DNA from 2 places in the Eggerthella guodeyinii genome. Region 2 is predicted to be linked to the other one. Evidence: predicted binding sites of a transcription regulator. Region 2 holds the regulator's gene; the other holds the start of a gene.
What was found. Region 2 encodes LexA, which represses DNA repair genes until DNA is damaged. Its sites were predicted from a motif close to CNAACANNTGTTNG; they were not measured.
Positions count from the first base shown of each region.

Region 1 (7,130 bases), 590 kb from region 2:
ACGGAGGCGGGCGCGACGTCCTGCGGGTCCTCGCGGCGCGCGTACGCCTCGAACACGGCCGACAGCAGCCCCTCGAGCGTGCCGTCGTAGCCGTACGCGACGTCGACGAGGGGTTCTTCCGAGACGAACGGGGGATCGTCGGCGGCGGTCGCGCGGCTCATGCGCACACGGCTTCCGGCATCTCGAGGGCGCGCTGCCATCCGTACGTCCCGTCGGCCGCCGGCGCGGCGGCGGGCCCCGCCTCGAGCGCCCGCTGCCCCGCGCCGGCGGCGATGCGCGCCTTCTCGGGCGTTTCGACGCTCTCGAACAGGCTCATCTGCCCCGGCGTGGTCTTGTCGGCGCGACGGCCGTGGTTGCCGCCCTTGATGGGCGCGGCCAGCTGCGCGCGCAGCCCCTCGCGGGAGAAGTCGACGCCCTGGCCCGCGTAGCCGCCGCTGCACGTGATGAAGAAGCGGGCGCGCTTGTAGGCGATGCCCAGACGGCGCAGCTCCGGCTCGCGCAAGCACGCGGTGCGTCGCGCGCGCACGATGAGGTTCGCGCCGCGCACGCCGATGCCGGGCACGCGCAGCAGCGCCTCGAGCGGGGCCGTGTTCACCTCCACCGGGAAGAAGTCGAGGTGGTTGATGGCCCAGTTCGCCTTCGGGTCGAGGTCGGGGTCGAGGAACGGGTTGTCCTCGTCGATGATCTCGGTCACGTCGAAGCGGTAGAAGCGCAGCAGCCAGTCGGCCTGGTAGAGCCGGTGCTCGCGGTTGAGCTGGATGGCGTCGGTGCCGGGCAGGCGCTTGTCGTCGTTCACGGGCGTGTAGGCGCTGAAGAACACGCGTTTGAGCGACAGCGTGCGGTACAGCGCCGCCGACAGGTTGAGGATCTGGAAGTCGCTCTCGGGCGAGGCTCCCACGATCATCTGCGTGGACTGGCCGGCGGGCACGAAGGCCCGCTCCTTCTTCTTGGGGCGAACCTGCTTCATGTAGGTGGTCTGCTTGCGCACGAGCGCGCGGGTGTCCTTATCCACGGCGATGTTGTCGCGGATCTGGCGCATGGGCGCGATGATGCGCTGCTTGTCCTTCTCGGGCGCGAGCAGCTGCAGGCTCTTCTGGGAGGGCAGCTCCATGTTCACGCTCATGCGGTCGGCCAGATGGCCCAGCTGCTGCACGAGCTCGGGCGAGGTGCCGGGCACCGCCTTCGCGTGGACGTAGCCGCGGAAGCCGTGCTCCTCGCGCAGGATGGAGAGCGTCTGGATCATGAGCTCGGTGGTGTAGTCGGGGTTGCGGATGACGCCCGAGCTGAGGAACAGGCCCTCGATGTAGTTGCGGCGGTAGAACGCGATGGTGAGGTCGGCCAGCTCGCGCGGCTTGAACGCGGCGCGCGGCACCTCGTTCGACACGCGGTTCACGCAGTAGGCGCAGTCGTACACGCAGACGTTCGTCATGAGCACCTTGAGCAGCGTGATGCAGCGCCCGTCGGCCGCGAAGCTGTGGCAGCATCCGGCGGCTAGCGTGTTGCCCAGCTTGCCCTTCTGCGCGTCGCGGTCGATGCCCGACGACGTGCACGCCACGTCGTATTTCGCGGCATCGGCGAGGATTTCGAGCTTGCCAACGAGGTCCATTCGTTCATCCGTTCGTCAGATCAAATGTTCGCGAGAATGTATGTTCGTATACTACGCAAACGAGTGTTCGAAGTCAAGGGAAAACCGCGGGGAGGACCTGCCGTGCGCCGCCCTCCGTTCCTCAAAATGTGGTTGAATCGCTTGTTGGAGATAGGGGCGGCCGCATCCGCAGCGCTACACTTTCAGCTGCGCGGTACGCTCCGCGCAGCGTGCGCAGGGGTGCACGTTTCGTACGGTGGGAGGCCCGCCGCGCCCTCGTTCCCGCGTTGCGGGAAGGCGCGGCAGACTTCGCATCATCGACAGAGAGGGGCGACCGTGTCCGGTTCCCAGAAAACGCTGAAAATCATCTCCATCATCCTGATCGTCTGGGCTATCATCGTCATCCTGCTGGGTGCGTTCATGGCGGCAGGGTCGGCGGTGCCCGGGATGTCCGCCGAATCCATCGACATGGGCTCCGGCCCCATGAGCATGTCGAGCGCGGCGCTCGCCTTCGGCGTCGGCACCATCATCGGCGGCGTGATCAACCTGATCATCGGCCTGCTGGGCCTGCGCGGCGCCAAGAACCCGCACAAGATCGGGCTGTTCTTCGTGCTGTGCATCATCGGCCTCGTGCTGGGCATCGTCGGCATCGTCATGAACATCATGCAGGGCGCGTTCCAGTGGACGTCGCTCGTGAGCATCGTCATCATCGCGGTGTGCACCTTCCTGGCGCATTCCATCAAGAAGCAGGCGTAGGCCAAGCCGAAGCCGCACGGCGGTTGAGATCGAGCCGGAGCCGCACGGCTTGGCTCGGTTCGGAGGCTCCCCGGATACGATCCGGGGAGCCTCTTTTTTCGCGCGGGGCGGCGGCTCGGGCCGCGGGCGATCGGTGCCGCGATGCCCGCTCCCTCGCCCGCTCCGCCTCGCGCCCTCATCCCCATCCCATCCCCGCCCCTCTGCGCGCCGCGCGACCCGTTTTCGGCGCGCCTGGAGTATACTGATGCCCGCACGACGTGGGAAGGCGAGCGAAGGAGCGGGCGATGTTGGCGGTGCTGTGCGTGGGAATGGGAGGCTTCATCGGGTCGGTGGGCCGCTATCTTTTGGGCCTCGTGCCGGTCGAGGGCGACTTTCCGCTCATGACGTTCATCATCAACTTCGCGGGCGCGGTGCTCATCGGCGCGGTGTTCGAGGCCGCCACGGTGTGGCCCGGCATGTCCGACAACGCCGTGCTGTTCCTCAAGACGGGCGTGTGCGGCGGCTTCACCACGTTCTCGGCGTTCTCGCTCGAAACGCTCACGCTGCTGGAGCGCGGCAAGTACGCCACGGGCGCGCTGTACGCCTGCGGCAGCGTCCTCGTGTGCCTCGCCGGCGTCGCGCTCGGGCGGCTCATGGTGCGCGGCGTGCGCGCGGCGCTCACGGGCTCGGCTGAGGCGTAGGCGCGGACTCCCTCCGATCGCGATCGCGCCGCTTCTCCCGCCTAGCTCGCGCGGGTGGCGTTGCTCGGGTCGATCGACATGCTTTGGAACCGCTCTTCCATGTACTGGTTGTCGAAGTGGTCGGCGAAGAACTGGGCCACGGCCGTCTCGGGCGGGTTGCCCGCCTCGCGCTGGTACCAGCAGTCGAGCGACAGCAGCGTCATGCCGCCGTCGACGATCATGAGCACGGCGCACACGGTGGTCACCGCGTAGCGCCAGTTCCACGGGATGAGGTTCACCAGCTTGAGCATCCACGGCAGCAGGAGCTTGATCCACACCACGCCCAGCACGCCCCACATGGCCATGAACATGCCGTTCGTGCGCCCGTCGATGGACAGGAACGTGCCCGTGTAGTCCCAGGCCACGATGCCGAAGGCGAACTGCATGAACCAGCTGGTGAGGTACTCGAACGCGCCTCCGATGACGGCGCTCACCAGGAAGATGAGGATGACGTTCTTGTCGTGGAAGCGGTTGAGCGCCACGGTCATGAGCACGGCGCCGAAGCCGTAGATGGGCGAGAACGGCCCGAACAGCAGGCCCGCGCGATCCTGGTAGTGGCCCGGGTTCACCACGAGGAAGTGGTACGCCGTCTCGATCATGAGCCCCAGCACGCAGCACACGACGAAGATCCAGAACAGGTTGAAGAAGTTGAGCGCGATGAAGCCCTTGCCGGTCTCGTCGCGGCCGAGCGTGCCGTCCTCGGCAGCCTCGCGCGTCTCCATGTCGCGCAGCTTGCGCTGCAGCTCGCGCTCGTCGGCCAGCGACGGGTCCACGTAGCTCGACAGGGCGATGAGCACGACGAGCACCACGCCGTAGGGGATGAGGTCGGGCGTGAGGCCGGAGAGCATCATGTCGCAGAGGATGACCAGGATGAGGATGACGATCATGACCTCGGCGATCTGCGCCGTGCGGCGGCGCTTGTCGCGCAGCAGGCGGATGCCGAGGATGACGAACATGGTGGCCAGCACCGTCATGAGCACGGCGTCGGCGATGAAGATGACGAGCGTGGCCGTGGACAGCTCGCCGGTGATCATGCCCTGCTGGAACGCGATGACCATCCCGACGATGAGCAGCACGAGCACCGGCACGATGGCCGCGCCGCTGACGATGCACAGGATGCCGAACACCTTGAGCGGCAGGGGGATCTTGCGATGGGTCGGGGGCGTGCTCTCGTCGAGGTCGAGGGTGCCCTCGACGCGGTCGTGCTTGCTCATGCGGTGGTCTCCTCGTTGGCGCTTCGTACGGTCGCCCACCAGTATAGCGGAAGAGCGGAAGCGTACGGCGGCGACTGCGACGAAGGGCGCTAGGTGGCGCGGGGCTCGTCGGGGGCGATCTCCTCGACGAACCAGCGGGGGCCTTCGTAGAAGAGGTACTTCTCGTGGCCGTTCACCGACACGAGGTAGCGGACGCCCGTGCCGCCCACGCGCTGCGACGCGCGCCGGATGGCCTCGTGCACGCGGTCGACGGCGAACGTGCGCCCGTCGCGCCACACGATGGCGAGCGGCGTGAGGCGCCCGTCCACGTCGATGCGCGCCGTCACTTCCACGTATGTCTTCCGAAAGGCCATGACCGCAGCAAACCATGCGGGCGGGCGGCGCGCCAGAGGCCGCTCCGAGTTGTAGCGCAAGGGATGGCGGTGCGTTAGGGAAGGGGCGCCCGGCACGCGCCGAGCGCCCCTTCCGCGTCCTACTCGATGTCGTTCAGCTTGACGCCGGCGTACTCGTGCGCCGTGAACAGCAGCACGATGCCGGCCACGAGGCAGATGCCCATCATGTAGTACGCGGGCATGAGGCCGTTGCCCGTGGCGTCGATGAGCGCGGTGGCCACCATCGAGGCCGTGCCGCCGAACACCACGTAGGCGATGTTCGAGCCGAGCGCCGCGCCGGTGTAGCGCACCTCGGTGGGGAACATCTCGGCCTGGTAGCAGGCGATGTTCGCGTCGTTGAACGACAGCGTCACGCACATGATGAGCTCGGCCGCGATGACGATGGGCAGCTGGGCCGTCCCCAGCATCATGAACGCGGGGATGCTGAGCACGATGAACGCCGCGCACGAGCCCAGCAGCATCTTCTTGCGGCCCACGATGTCCGACACCTTCCCGGCTCCGAAGATGATGAAGATGTACGTGACCAGCGCGATGTCGGTGGCCAGCTGCGCCGCCGAGGCCTCCATCGACGTGTAGCTGGTCAGGTACGTGGGCAGGTAGGTGAGCACGAGGTAGAAGCCCACCGAGTTCACCATGGTGGCCGCGATGCTGGCCACGAGGCGCTTCTTGTACTTCTTGAACACGAGGCGCGTGGGGTGCGGCGCCTCCTTGGCCGGGTCGGCCGCCGAGGTCATCTCCTGGTAGGTGGGCGAGTCCTCGAGCTTCGTGCGGATGTAGTGCGCCACGAGCCCGAGGGGGCCGGCCAGCAGAAACGGGATGCGCCAGCCCCAGGAGACCACGTCGGCCTCGGGCAGCAGCAGCTTGATGACGAGCGCCGCGGTGGAGCCCGCCAGCAGGCCGGCCGCGGTGGACGCGGGCACGAGCGAGCAGTACTTGCCGCGGTGGTTCGCCGGCGCGTACTCGGCCAGGAACACCGCCGCGCCCGAGTACTCCCCGGCCGCCGAGAACCCCTGGATGCTGCGCAGGCACAGCAGCAGGATGGGGGACAGCAGGCCCACCGTCTCGTACGACGGCAGGCAGCCGATGAGGAACGCTGCGCCCGTCATCATGAAGATGGACAGCGACAGCGACCACTTGCGCCCCTTCTTGTCGCCCATGCTGCCCCAGAACGCGGCTCCCAACGGGCGGAACACGAACGACAGCGCGAACACCGCGAACGCGAGCAGCGTGGAGTTCACCTCCGACTCGGGGAAGAACACGATGCCGATGGTGATGGCGAAGTACGTGTAGGTGGCGTAGTCGAACCATTCGATGAAGTTGCCCAAAAACGACGAGGCGGCCACCTTGAACGGCACCTTCGGCATCGGCCGGGCCGTTTCGGCGCTCATCGCGATCCCTCCGCCGTCGGCTCGTCGGCGACGGGACCGTCGAGGGCGTCGGGCCCCTCGTGCCGCGCGCGCCAGGCTTCCTCGGCGTCGCGCGCGTCCTTCTCCTCGTGCCACCGCCGCAGCTGCTCGGCCGCGAGCGACCCCGCGGGGAACGGCTCGGCCATGCCGCGCTCAACCAGCTGCTCGTCGTGCTTGACCCACTTGAAGAACTGGATGCCCATCAGCAGCACGACGATGCTGAACGGGATGCCGCCGGCGATGGTGGCGAACTGGATGGTGTTGAGGAAGTCCTGGCCGGCCGTCACCATGAACAGCACGGCGAGCGCTGTGATGCACAGCGCCAGCACCACCTTGAACCCGCGGCTCTGGCGCGCGGCGGGCGACACGAAGTTCGACAGCGCCATGACGCCGGAGTCCACCGAGGTCACGATGTAGCCCCCGATGAGGATGGTGGCCACGACGGTCAGCACGCCGCCGACCACGGGGATGCTGTCGATGGTGAGGAACAGGCCCATCGAGGAGTCGGCCGTGGTCTGCGCCACGATGCCGGGGTCGGACATCGCCGCCCACACGCCGGTGCCGCCCACCACGCACGTCCACGCGATGCAGACGGCCGCGGGCACGAACACCACGCCGCCCACGAACTCGCGCAGCGTGCGGCCGCGGGAGATGGTGGACACGAAGCCCGCCGTGAACGTGGCGAACGCGAAGCACCAGCAGAAGATGAAGAACGACCAGAACGCCTGCCAGGAGTCGCCGTACGAGGCGATGCCCGCGGCGAGGTTCGTCGCCTCGGTGAACCCGCTCATCAGCATGAACTGGTCGACGAACACGCTGAGCGACTCGGGCAGCACGCCGAGGATGTACAGCGTCGGGCCGAAGATGAACACGGCCGCCACGAACACGATGGAGATGATCGCGTTCGCGTTCGAGATGTTCTTGATGCCCTTCACCACGCCGAACCACACCGACATGGTGGCGATGGCGCCGAACAGGATGACGAACGCCACCTGCAGGGCCTGCCCGGTCTGGATGTTGAAGATCTGCTGGATGCCGGTGTTGAACTGGTAGGACGC
Region 1 covers NZ_CP063310.1:1,454,885-1,462,014, forward strand. Annotated here, with positions in the region: gene GS424_RS05895 (TIGR03915 family putative DNA repair protein) at 1-161, opposite strand, end outside; gene GS424_RS05900 (putative DNA modification/repair radical SAM protein) at 158-1,606, opposite strand; gene GS424_RS05905 (hypothetical protein) at 1,922-2,341, shown strand; gene crcB (fluoride efflux transporter CrcB) at 2,626-3,021, shown strand; gene GS424_RS05915 (putative ABC transporter permease) at 3,063-4,274, opposite strand; gene GS424_RS05920 (hypothetical protein) at 4,364-4,606, opposite strand; gene GS424_RS05925 (MFS transporter) at 4,747-6,054, opposite strand; gene GS424_RS05930 (BCCT family transporter) at 6,051-7,130, opposite strand, start outside.
Region 1: the regulator LexA is predicted to act here: its motif matches at 1,624-1,637, upstream of GS424_RS05900 (putative DNA modification/repair radical SAM protein).

Region 2 (7,130 bases):
CGCGCGGGCGGCGACCCCGTCGCGCCGCGCACTCTCGTTCCTGATGCGGGCAAGCTCCTCGCGGGCTTGGCGGCGCTCCGTGCGCACGGTCTCCTGGCGCAGGTCGAGCTCCCGGCGCGCCTGCGTGTAGGTGCCCGGGATGGCGACAGCCCGTCCCGCCTCGACGAACACGCACGATTGCACGAGACCGTCGAGCAGCGTGCGATCGTGCGACACGAGCAGCCCGACGCCCTTGAACGAGGCGAGCGCCTGCGCGACGAGGGCACGCGTGGGCGCGTCGAGGTGGTTCGTCGGCTCGTCGAGGGCGAGCACCTGCGGCTCCGCGGCCAGCGCGCAGGCGATCTGGATGCGCTTGCGCTCGCCATGGGACAGCGAATCGTAGCGCCACAGCCATTCGTCCTCGATTTCCAGCAGCGCGCGCAGTTTCACGGCCGTCGAGCCGTAGTCGCAGGCGAACTCCTCGAGCGTCGCAGGGGGCAGCGCGGTGGACTGCTCGCATATCGTGCCGCGCGTCCGGGGCGACACCGACCCCCGATCGGGCGGGAGCGCGCCGCACACGCAGCGCGCGAGCGTGCTCTTGCCGGCGCCGTTCGGCCCGACGATGCCCGTCCAGCCGTTCGAGAACGTGAGCGAGACGTCGTCGAGCGCGGGCTCGTCGGCACCTTCGTAGGTATGGGAAAGATGATGGGCGGTAACGAACATGGCGACCTCCGTCTGAGAGGCGCACGGGCGGCTCGGTGCAGCGTTCAGCGATGCCGATGAAGGGAATGCCAAGCGGCTTGGGAAAGCGGATGAAGCGCGAGGCGGAGTCGAGAACGATGGCGAAAGCGCACCCGATGCGGCTGATGGATACCTGCAAGGGGTGAAAAGAGGGCTTTCGTTATCGCTTCATGTTCCTTGTCTCCTTCGCGAGGCGCGCTCGCCTGCGGGTGCGGCGGCGCGGCACGGTTGCTGCTCGGCCGAGTCTACCACGGCGGGCGGAATGCGTAAACCCCCGAATGGACGCGCCTCCGGGGTGGCGGAGGCGCTACGCAGCCACAGAAACGCAGCATCTGTGGGTTATGGAACGGCCGCTGCGGGCCGTGGGAGAACGACGGGCGCTACAGCCCCATGAACAAGCTGGCGAACGCGAGCGCCGCGAACACGCACCCGCCGACGACCGCCTGCCAACGCTGCACGCGGCCGAACGACACGCCTTGCGCCGTGCCCGCGCGCACGGCGGACGCGAACGACGCATCGCCGCGCCCCGCATGCGCGCCGCGCCCGGTTTGGGCCGCGCGCTCGGGAAACGCGATAATGCGCGCCTGCCGAGCAGGTGCCGAATCGAGCTTCGGTTGAAGGGCCGAGGTTCCCTCGACGGGGTATTTCATCTCAAAATTCTTCATTTTATGCCCTCCTGCTCTTGCGTAGAACCTTTGTTCGCGTATATAATAGGTCGAACAAAGGTTCATGTCAATAGAAATTTCATACATTTGTTCGGTAGAAGATAGGGCGGCGACGAAAGGACGATCCATGGCCGAGAAAGTGACGAAGCGCCAGCAAGCGGTGCTCGACTGCATCGAGGAGTGCATTCGGGAGAAAGGGTACGGCCCGACCGTGCGCGAGGTATGCCAGAGCCTCGGCCTCTCCTCCCCCTCCACCGTGCACGTGCACTTGAAGGCGCTCGAGGAAAAGGGCCTCATCAAGCGCGACCCGCTCAAGTCGCGCTCCATCGCGCTCACCTATCCGCTCGAGGACGCTGCGCTGGCCACCAACGTCGTCGCGCCCAGCTTCAGCAACATCGTGAGCGTGCCCCTCGTGGGCAACGTGGCGGCCGGCTCGCCCATCCTCGCCGAGGAGAACATCACCGACACCCTGTCGCTTCCCACCGAGATCGTGGGCGACGCCCCGTCGTTCTTGCTGTCGGTGCGCGGCGAGAGCATGATCGAAGCGGGCATCAACGACGGCGACTACGTCGTGGTCAAGGAGCAGCCCGTCGCGAACAACGGCGACATCGTCGTGGCCATCATCGACGACGGCGCCACGGTGAAGCGCTTCTTCAAGGAAAGCGACCACATCCGCCTGCAGCCGGAGAACTCCACGATGGACCCCATCATCACCACCGATTGCGCCATCGCCGGCAAGGTGGTCGCGGTCTTCCGCCGCCTGTAACGTCGCACGCCGAACCAACGAAACGCCCCGCCGCTCGATGGAAGCGACGGGGCGTTTCTATTTGGCGTCGCGCCTCAACCGGGATGCCAGGTACGAGCCGTACGCCCGGAGGTCGAACGCGTCGCCGTGCGCAAGCGCCAGCGCGACGAAGACGACGAGCGAGACGCTGAGGTAGCAGTCCTTCACGTCGAACACGAACGCCCCGGGAACCTGCAGGAAATCGAGGCTGCCGCCCCAGAACACGCGGTCGACGAGCCCGCAGACGCAGCCGGCCAGGCCCACGGCGAACACGAAGGCCGCCGCCTTGCCCGGCTTCTCCACCGACGCGCGGTAGAACGCGTACGCGCTGAGCGCCAGCGCGATGGCCAGCACGTTGAGGGCGATGGCCACCGCCGGCACGCTGAGCACCTCGATGAAGTTGCCGCCCCAGGTCATCTTCTCGTTGACCGTCGGATAGTACTGCAGGACGTCGCCGACGAGGGAGAAGCTGTACCCCATCCCCCACCGCGCGATGACGAGCTTGACGCCCTGGTCGACCGCCACGAGGAGCGCGATCGACCCGATGAGCGCCAGCCGCCCTCCCGAGGGGGACGGCCTACTCGCCGCCATGCACGAACGGCCTGAACAGCCCGGCGTACGAAGGGCCCGCGAGCATGACGATGCGCGTGCCCGCCTCCTCGTGCGTCTCCGAGAGAATGTGGCAGCGCTCGTGCGCGATGGAGACGAGGTCGCCCCGGCTGTAGGGGATCAGCACGTCGAGGTGCTCGTCCTGCGCCGAGGCGACGCGGGCGACGTGGTCGACGAGCGCGCCCACGCCCTCCCCTGTCGCCGCCGACGCGAACTGCGCCTGCGGATGGCGCGCCTTGAGGGCCGCGAAATGCTCCTCGTCGAGCAGGTCGCACTTGTTGAACACGAGCACGCGCAGCAGGTCCTGCGCCTGGATCTGGCCGAGCACGTCCTCCACGGCGGCGATCTGCGCCTCGTACTCGTCCGACGACGCGTCCACCACGTGCAGCACGAGGTCGGCGCCCGTGATCTCGTCGAGCGTCGACTTGAACGCCTCGATGAGCGTCGTCGGCAGCTTCTGGATGAATCCGACCGTGTCGGTGATGGTGATCTCACGGCCCTCGGGCAGCTCGAACTTGCGCGTGGTCGAGTCGAGCGTGGCGAACAGCTTGTCGTACGCCAGCACGTCCGCATTCGTCAGCCGGTTGAGCAGGCTCGACTTGCCGGCGTTCGTGTAGCCGGCCAGCGCCACCTTGAACATGCCGCTCTCGTAGCGGCTCTCGCGCTGGACGGCGCGCACCTCGGCCAGGTGCTTGAGCTCGCGCTTGATGGACGTGATGCGCTTGCGCACCATGCGGCGGTCGACCTCGAGCTGGCTCTCGCCTTCGCCGAAGCGCGACCCCACGCCGCCGCCCATGCGGTTGGAGGCCAGGTGGGCCCACATGCCACGCAGGCGCGGCAGCAGGTACTCGTTCTGGGCGAGCCGCACCTGCAGCCGCCCCTCTTTGCTGGTGGCGTGCAGGGCGAAGATATCGAGGATGAGCGCCGTGCGGTCGATGACCTTCACGTCGCGGCCCATCGCCTTCTCGAGGTTCGCCTGCTGCGAGGGCGTCAGCTCGTCGTCGAACACCACGAGATCGGCCGCGTGGGCGCGCGCGAGCTCGGCCACCTCGTCGGCCTTGCCCGTGCCCACGAACGTGCGCGGGTTGGGAGCGTCGAGCTTCTGCGTGGTGGAGGCCACCACGTCGGCGCCCGCCGTGTCCACGAGGCGCTCGAGCTCGGCGAGCGACGACGCCAAGGGCCAGGTGGAGCCGGGGCGGTCAACGCCGACGAGCACGGCGCGCTCGCGGCGTTCTTCGGCGACGGGGGTCATGCCCCGCGTGATAACAGATTCGTATTCCGTCATGGATGCAACCTTTCGATGCGAAGACGAGCACGCCGGCATCGGCGTCGGCGCGCGGAGACAGTCGGAAGCGGCGGCGGCCGCTAGAGGAACGCGTGTGCTGTCTGCATGATAGGTGCTCCGATCTTGAACGGTTCGACGGCAGAACCCTGCCTGTGGCTCCGTATCATACCACATGCGCCCTTCCGTCCGGAGAAACCGTCAGGCAACGCCGCCGTCCAGCAGCCCGAGCGCCTCGTCGACGAGCGACGGCAGCTCGCGCCCGGTGGCGTCGAGCCATCGGATGCGCGCGTCCTTGCGAAACCACGTGCGCTGGCGCTTCGCGTAGCGCCGCGTGGCCAGCTTGATCCGCTCGACGGCCTCGTCGAGGGAGACGAGCCCGTCGAGCGCGTCGACGATCTCCTTGTACCCGATGGCCTGAGGCGCTGTGACCCCTTCGCGGAACCCGCTTCTCAGCAGCCCCTCCACCTCGGCCACGAGGCCCGCCTCCACCATGGCGTCCACCCGCGCGTCGATGCGCGCGCGCAGCGCGTCGGGATCCACGGCCAGGCCGAGGAAGACGGCCGGCACGAGCTGCGGGAGCTGCGCGAGCCGGGCGCGCTGCTCGGCGTAGGTCGTGCCCTCCTCGAGCAGCTCGAAGGCGCGCACGACGCGCTTGACGTCGGCTGCCGGGATAAGATCCGCGCTCGCCGCATCGCGCGCGGCCAGCAGCTTCCACAGCGCCTCGGCGCCCTGCTCGCGCGCCACGGCCTGGTAGCGGTCGCGCACGGGGTTGCCCACCTGCTCGCCCGCGGGGAAGTCGTACGCGTCGACGGCCGCGCGCACGTAGAAGCCCGTGCCGCCCGCCAGCACGATGCGCTTGCCGCGGGCGTCGAGGGCGCGGAAGCAGCCGCGCGCGTACTCCTGGTACAGCGCCGCGGAGAAGGGCTCGCCGGGGTCGACGAGGTCGAACCCGTGATGCGGGACGAGGCGCTCGGACGCGGGCAGCTTGCCCGTGCCGATGTCCATGCCGCGGTAGATCTGCATGGAGTCGGCGCTGACCACTTCCCCGCCCAGCTCGAAGGCGAGCGCCTGCGCGAGATCGGTCTTGCCGGACGCGGTGGGCCCGACGACGCAGACCGCCGGGGCGCTCAACGGGAACGGCGCGCCCGCTGCGGCCGGATCAGCGTTCCGGGGCCGCATCGCGCCCGTCCACGACCTCGCCCGCGAGGTACCACGTCTTCGCCTCGTCCACCCGCACGCGCACGATGCTGCCCGCGAGGTCCTCCGCACGCACGTCCACGGGCGCCGGGGCGTGCACGGTCTGGTTCTTCGGGCTCTTGCCCGCCAGCAGGCTCCCGTCGCGCTTCGAAGCGCCCTCCACCAGCACGTCGATCGTGCTTCCCAGGTCGCGCTGGTTCGCCTCGAACGCGCGCTCCTGCACGAGGTCCACGAGGCGGTCGAAGCGCTGCTGGATCACCTCGCGCGGCGTGTCGTCGTCCATGGACGCGGCCGGCGTGCCCTCGCGCTTCGAGTAGATGAACGTGAACACCTGATGGTAGCCCACCTCGTCCACGAGGCGGTACGTGTCCTCGAAGTCCTTCGCCGTCTCGCCGGGGAACCCGACGATGATGTCGGTGGACAGCGCGATGTCGCCCACCGCATCGCGCAGCTTCGCGATGAGGCCGCGGTAGTGGTCGCGCGTGTAGCGGCGGTTCATCGCCGCGAGCACGGCGTCCGAGCCCGACTGCACCGGCAGGTGCAGCGCCGGCATGAGCGAGCGCAGGGTGGCGAACTTGCCGATGACCTCGTCGTTGAGGTCCTTCGGGTGGCTCGTGGCGAACCGCAGCCGCTCGATGCCCGTCCGGTCGAGCGCGTCGAGCACCGCGGCGAAGCGGGGCGAGCCGTACAGGTCGCGCCCGTAGGAGTTCACGTTCTGGCCGAGCAGCGTGATCTCCTTCACCCCGGCGGCCACGTAGCGCTCGGCCTCGGCCACGATGTCCTCGAGGGGCCGCGACTTCTCGCGCCCGCGCACGTACGGCACGATGCAATACGAGCAGAAGTTGTTGCAGCCGATGGTGATGGGCAGCCACGCCGCCCATTCGTGCTCGCGGGCCGTGGGCAGCTCCGTGGGGAACGACGACGCGGCGTCGAGCACCTCCACCTGGTGGCCGCCTTCGGCGAGCGCCGCCTCCAAGAGGCGCGGCAGCGACCCGAGGTTGTGGGTGCCGAACACCACGTCGAGGTGCTTCAGCTCGTCGACGAGCTTCTCGCCGTCGCGCTGGCCGATGCAGCCGCCCACGGCGACGACGCGCTTCGACAGCGGCGTGCCCGCGCGCAGCGGGATGTTCTTGAGCGAGGCCACCTGGCCGTACAGCCGCGTGTCGGCGGCTTCGCGCACGCAGCAGGTCATGAACGCCACGATGTCGGCGTCCTCGATGGTCTCGACCGGCAGCGCGCCCAGCCCCTCGAGCATGCCGGCGATGCGCTCGGAGTCGTGCTTGTTCATCTGGCATCCGAACGTGCGGATGCAGAACGTCAAGTTCGTGAATGGAGTATGCATGCGATTCGTTTCAGCGGGTCTCGGGGGCGGAACGATGGGGATCGTCGCCCAGGGGCTGCGCGACGCCGCGCGTGTAGCGCGGGTCCACCGTGAAGCGGATGGCGGTGCGGTACTCGCCGTCGATGACGATGTCGGCGAACGACGGCACGCAGGCGATCTCGATGCCGATGGGCGACAGGAAGCCGCGGGAGATGGCGATGGCCTTCACCGCCTGGTTGACCGCGCCGGCGCCGACCGCCTGGATCTCGACGCTCACGCCGTCCTTCACCATGCCGGCGATCGCGCCGGCCACGGAGGCGGGCGACGACTTCGATGATACCTTTAAGCAGCCAACGTCTGGCTTGTGTTCGGAAGTGGACATGCCTATCCTTTGTCGTTGGGTAGTCCGTATGGTATGGCTTGTATGCTGCGATAGGATTCCGTTGTGCGATAGATAGGTTATTCTTATGCTCTTGCTATTCTACTCATTAACGCTATGGCACGCAACCTGCGGCTATGCTGTTGTCAAGCGGGTTCGTCATCGTAGCT
Region 2 covers NZ_CP063310.1:2,046,438-2,053,567, reverse strand. Annotated here, with positions in the region: gene GS424_RS08500 (ATP-binding cassette domain-containing protein) at 1-702, opposite strand, end outside; gene GS424_RS08495 (hypothetical protein) at 1,101-1,370, opposite strand; gene lexA (transcriptional repressor LexA) at 1,513-2,151, shown strand; gene GS424_RS08485 (signal peptidase II) at 2,209-2,760, opposite strand; gene hflX (GTPase HflX) at 2,747-4,063, opposite strand; gene miaA (tRNA (adenosine(37)-N6)-dimethylallyltransferase MiaA) at 4,262-5,242, opposite strand; gene miaB (tRNA (N6-isopentenyl adenosine(37)-C2)-methylthiotransferase MiaB) at 5,223-6,602, opposite strand; gene GS424_RS08465 (stage V sporulation protein S) at 6,613-6,963, opposite strand; gene GS424_RS08460 (ATP-binding protein) at 7,120-7,130, opposite strand, start outside.